Regions from separate parts of the Longispora sp. NPDC051575 genome, predicted to be linked through region 1. Evidence: riboswitches for the same ligand, from Rfam matches in the RefSeq annotation. Region 1 holds a riboswitch; the other holds the start of a gene.
The links. Region 1 has a riboswitch for S-adenosylmethionine ahead of thrC (threonine synthase). Riboswitches for the same ligand answer to the same signal wherever they lie in the genome.
Positions count from the first base shown of each region.

Region 2: another riboswitch for S-adenosylmethionine. It lies ahead of AB0M43_RS15010 (aminotransferase class V-fold PLP-dependent enzyme); the one in region 1 lies ahead of thrC (threonine synthase).

Region 1 is NZ_JBFAZP010000005.1:463,105-465,496, reverse strand. It holds gene thrC (threonine synthase) at 204-1,460, opposite strand; SAM riboswitch class I at 1,472-1,586, opposite strand; gene AB0M43_RS16530 (helix-turn-helix transcriptional regulator) at 1,687-2,392, shown strand, end outside.
Region 2 is NZ_JBFAZP010000005.1:128,414-130,805, reverse strand. It holds gene AB0M43_RS15015 (PrsW family intramembrane metalloprotease) at 1-1,007, opposite strand, end outside; SAM riboswitch class IV at 1,038-1,152, shown strand; gene AB0M43_RS15010 (aminotransferase class V-fold PLP-dependent enzyme) at 1,196-2,392, shown strand, end outside.

The sequences.
Region 1 (2,392 bases):
AGGTTTCGACGGTGGTTACGGCGTCCTCCCGCAGAGAAAATACTCTGCCTCTACTTCCCCGTCGTCAAGCAGCCAAGTTATAGTTATCGATCGTTAAGCTCACCGTGAGTGGCGACTCGCCCGGGGACACCGGACGACTCGCCAACCCACCAGCGCACATTACGCAGTGCCTTGACTACGCTATGTAGTTTGTGTGACCTAAGTCACAACAGCCCAGCCTCACGGGCGGCGCGCAAAGAAGGCTTCACCTGGTGCGTCGGGCCTACGCGATCGGCCACGGCGTCCAAAGTCTTCAGTCCCTCGCCCGTGTTGTACACAACTGTCTCAGCCGACGGGTCGAGCTTGCCACTCTCAAGAAGCTTTTTGAGGACCGCGACCGTGACGCCCCCGGCGGTCTCCGCGAACACGCCCGTCGTGCGGGCCAGCAACTGGATGCCGTCGCGGATCTCGTCGTCGGTCACCGAGTCCATCCAGCCCCCGGTCCGGCGCACCGACTCCAGGGCGAACGGCCCCGCCGCCGGGTCACCGATGTTCAGGGACTTCGCGATGCCGGTCGGCTTCACCGGGGTGATCTGGTCCTTCTCGTCGCGCAGGGCGGTGGCGATCGGGTCGCAGCCCTTCGACTGGGCGCCGAAGACCTTCCAACCACTCTCGGGTACGAGGCCGATCTCGACCAGTTCCTCGAACGCCTTGTCGATCTTCGTGAGCAGCTCGCCGGACGCCATCGGCACGACCACCTGGGCCGGGAGCCGCCAGCCGAGCTGCTCGGCGACCTCGTAGCCGAGGGTCTTGGAGCCCTCCGCGTAGTACGGCCGGACGTTGACGTTCACGAACGCCGTGTCCTCGAACTCGTCCGTCTCCGTGAGCTCGCCGCAGAGCCGGTTCACGTCGTCGTAGGAGCCCTCGATGGCGACGAGCTCGCCACCGTAGACCGCCGTGGTGATGATCTTGCCCTGTTCGAGGTCGGACGGGATGAACACGATGCTCGGCACCCCGGCGCGGGCCGAGTGCGCCGCCACCGAGTTCGCCAGGTTGCCCGTCGACGCGCACGCGAACCGGGTGAAGCCCAGCTCCTTCGCCGCCGTCAGCGCCACCGACACCACCCGGTCCTTGAACGAGTGCGTCGGGTTCGCCGAGTCGTCCTTCACCCACAGCGTGCCGGTCATGCCCAACTCGGCCGCCAGCGCGTCCGCCCTGATCAGGGGGGTCAGACCGGGGTCGAGGGTCACCCGGGAGGCGGGGTCCTGGCCGGCGGGGAGGAGCGGGGCGTAGCGCCAGATGTTCTGCGGGCCCGCCTCGATCTGCTCACGGGTGACCTTGTTCAGCGCCGCCTGGTCGTAGCCGACCTCCAGGGGACCGAAGCACTCGAAACACGCGTGCTGGGCGATCAGCGGGTACTCCTGGCCGCAGGCACGGCACACGAGACATCGAGCGGGTGAGTTGGTTGCAGACAGCGCCATGCGCGGATTCCTTCCCATCTTTCCCGGATTCGATCTTCGATCCGGGCCGGATTTGGCACCTAACCCACATGTGTGGCGGTTGCCGGAGCGTCAACGGGCCGTTCCCTCGGCTCCTCTGGATGAGGTATTCAGTTGTGCCCAGCATTCTATGGGCTTTTTCCACCACCCGACACGTGAGCCGCACCACGCTCGTTGAACCTTCCGATCGGGGACAAGGAGGTCCGAAATGGCAGTAGGGCACAGCCCAATGGTGCGTCGGAGCAGGCTGGGCGCTGAGTTACGCAAGCTCCGCCGGGACAAGCAGCTGACCATCGCGAACGTGGCCGCACTCGTCGGCTGGCAGGCATCGGAGCTCAGCAGGCTGGAAAACGGCAAGCTCCGACCGGACCTGTCGGTTGTCATGGACATTCTGGACGCGTTGGAGGTGATCGGCGGGCAGCGCGAGATCCTGATCTCCATGGCCCGCGACGCCAACCAGCGCGGTTGGTGGAAGGCGATGGTGGGGCCGATGTTCGAGCGGTACCGCCAGATCGCCGAGATCGAAGCGGGCGCCACGGACATCAGGCAGATCACTCTGCTGTACGTGCCCGGGCTCCTCCAGACGGAGGACTACGCCCGGTCGCGCCTGTCGCACTACCCGGGGTTCACCGAACCCGGGGCGCTCAACACGGCCATCCACGGCCGTCTGACCAGGCAGAAGCTCCTCGACAACGAGGAGACGCGGTATTCGGTGATCATGGATGAGGGAGTCCTTCATCGCCGAACCTGTCAGCCAGCACTCATGGTTGAGCAGTTCAAGCACCTGATCAAGATAGGCCAGCGGCCAAACATTCAGATCAAGGTGCTGCCGTTCAGCTCGGAAATCTACGAGCGCACCTCGATGACCACGGGCTTCACGCTTTTCCGGTACGCAAGTCCGGATGACCCGCAGG
Region 2 (2,392 bases), 330 kb from region 1:
CGGCGGGCCCAGTACCGCGCGGTCAGCCGGCGGCCGACCGTGATCAGCGACGCCACCTCCGGCGGGGTCATCCACGCGGCCCGCACGTACGCGGGCAGCACCCGGCCGGCGATCCGGCCGTCCTGCGCGCGGGTCCACAGCGCGAACCCGACGACGCCGAAGAAGATCGGGACCATCAGGCCGAAGTACCCGTAGAGGAAGATCAGTTGGTTGTGGGAACTGAGCGTGGCCATCAGGTTCCACGTGCCGTGCAGCATCATGGCGAGCATCAGGCCGCAGGCCGGCAGGAGCACCCGGGTGACCCTGCTGGAGCTGCGCGCGGCGTAGCCCACCGCGATGCCCGTCATCGACGTGAACAGCGGGTGCGCGAAGCCGGACATGACCACCCGGACCACGAACAACAGCACGACGCTCATCACGCCGGTGGACGCGAGGCCGGTCTCGGCGGAGGTCCGCACGTAGATGCCGCCCATGTAGAGGATGTTCTCCATCATGGCGAAGCCGACCGCCGACAGGCCGAAGTAGACGATGCCGTCGGTGGGGCCGGAGAAGGACCGCTTCACGAAGACGTACAGGATCAGCGGGCCGACCGCCTTCGTCAGCTCCTCGATGAACGGCGCGACGAGGGTCGCCACGTGGCTCTGCGACACCCCGAGGGCCGGCAGCACGAGGTCCGCCATCGTCGAGTTGACGATCAGCGAGAGCGTGGTGGCCACACAGGCGCCCCACGCGAAGCAGAAGGCGAGGCGCTTCCACGGCTCCGGCTCGTACCGGTCCAGCCAGAGGAACGCCGAGACCAGCAGCGGAACGGGCAGGATGGCCCCGGCCAGCCCGACGAGCGTGGGGCCGACCCCGTAGGCGAAGCCCACGAAGAGCAGCATCGCGATGCCACCGATCGCGATCACCACCACCGCGATGATCATGACGATCAGCCGCTTCCAGTCGAAGCGCTTCGGCGGCGCGGGCGGGGGACCGTAGTCCACGTCACTCCATGCGGGCTCTGCCATGCCGCCAGCTTATGCGGTAACCTCCTGACAGGTCATGAGCGCCAGCGTCAAGCCCCGGCTCGCTGGCCGGCAACCCTCCACCGCGGTGGGGTGCCCCGGGTGAGGACCAGGTCCAGCATTCGATTGTGCTGGTCAAGCGCGGACCCCGGCACAGACCCCGAGGTCCCTGAGACCTCGGAGGCACCTCCATGCCCACCCTCACCGCCACCCGCGCCGATCTGTCCGTTCTCGGCGCCGATGTCGAGGTCAAGCTCGCCGACGGCACGCACGTGCCCTACGCCAACTTCGACTACGCCGCCACCGCGCCCTGCTCCTCGGCGGCCGCCCGGGCGGTCAACGAGATCCTCCCGCACTACGCGAGCGTGCACCGGGGCGCCGGCCAGCTCTCCCAGCTGTGTACGAAGCGGTACGAGGAGGCGCGGGAGACGCTCCGCGAGTTCGTCGGCTGCCGGGCCGACGACAACCTGATCTTCACCCGGAACACGACCGACGCGCTGAACCTGCTCGCGCACGCCGTCCCGGCCGACACCACCGTCCTGGCGTTCGCCGCCGAGCACCACGCGAACCTGCTGCCCTGGAAGCGCACCGTCCGGCTGCCCGCGCCGTCCTCGCCCGCCGGGGCCGTGACCGCCGTGCACGCGGCGCTGCGCGAACTGCGCCGGACCGACAAGGACAGCCCGCTGCTGCTGACCGTGACCGGCGCGTCGAACGTGACCGGGGAGCTGTGGCCGATCCGGGAACTCGCCGCCGCCGCGCACCTGTACGGGGCCCGGATCTGCGTCGACGCCGCCCAGCTCGCCCCGCACCGGTCCGTGGACATCTCCGAACTGGGCGTCGACTACCTGGTGCTCAGCGGCCACAAGCTCTACGCGCCGTTCGGTGCCGGGGTGCTCGCCGGCCGGGCCGACTGGCTGGACGCGGCGGAGCCGTACCTGGCCGGCGGCGGCGCGTCCGCGCACGTCGGGGACGCCACCCACGACATCCGGTGGGCGGCCGGCGCGGCCCGGCACGAGGCCGGCACCCCCAACCTGCTGGGCGCGGTGTCCCTGGCGGCGGTGTGCACGGAGCTCGCCCGGGCCGACCGGGCCGAGGTCGAGGCCGAGGAGGAGGCGCTGACCCTGCGGCTGCGGACCGGCCTGGCCGCGATCGAGGGCGTGCACGACCTGAGCCTGTTCGGCCCGGACCACCCCCGGATCGGGGTGGTCGCGTTCGTGGTCGACGGCGTGCCGTCTTCGCAGGTGGCGACCCGGCTGGCCACCGAGTTCGGAATCGGCGTGCGCGACGGACTGTTCTGCGCGCACCCACTGACCCGCCGACTGCTGGGCGCCCGGGCGGGGCGCTCAGCAGTCGGCGCCTGTTCCAGCCAGCGGGTTGTCGACGGCAAC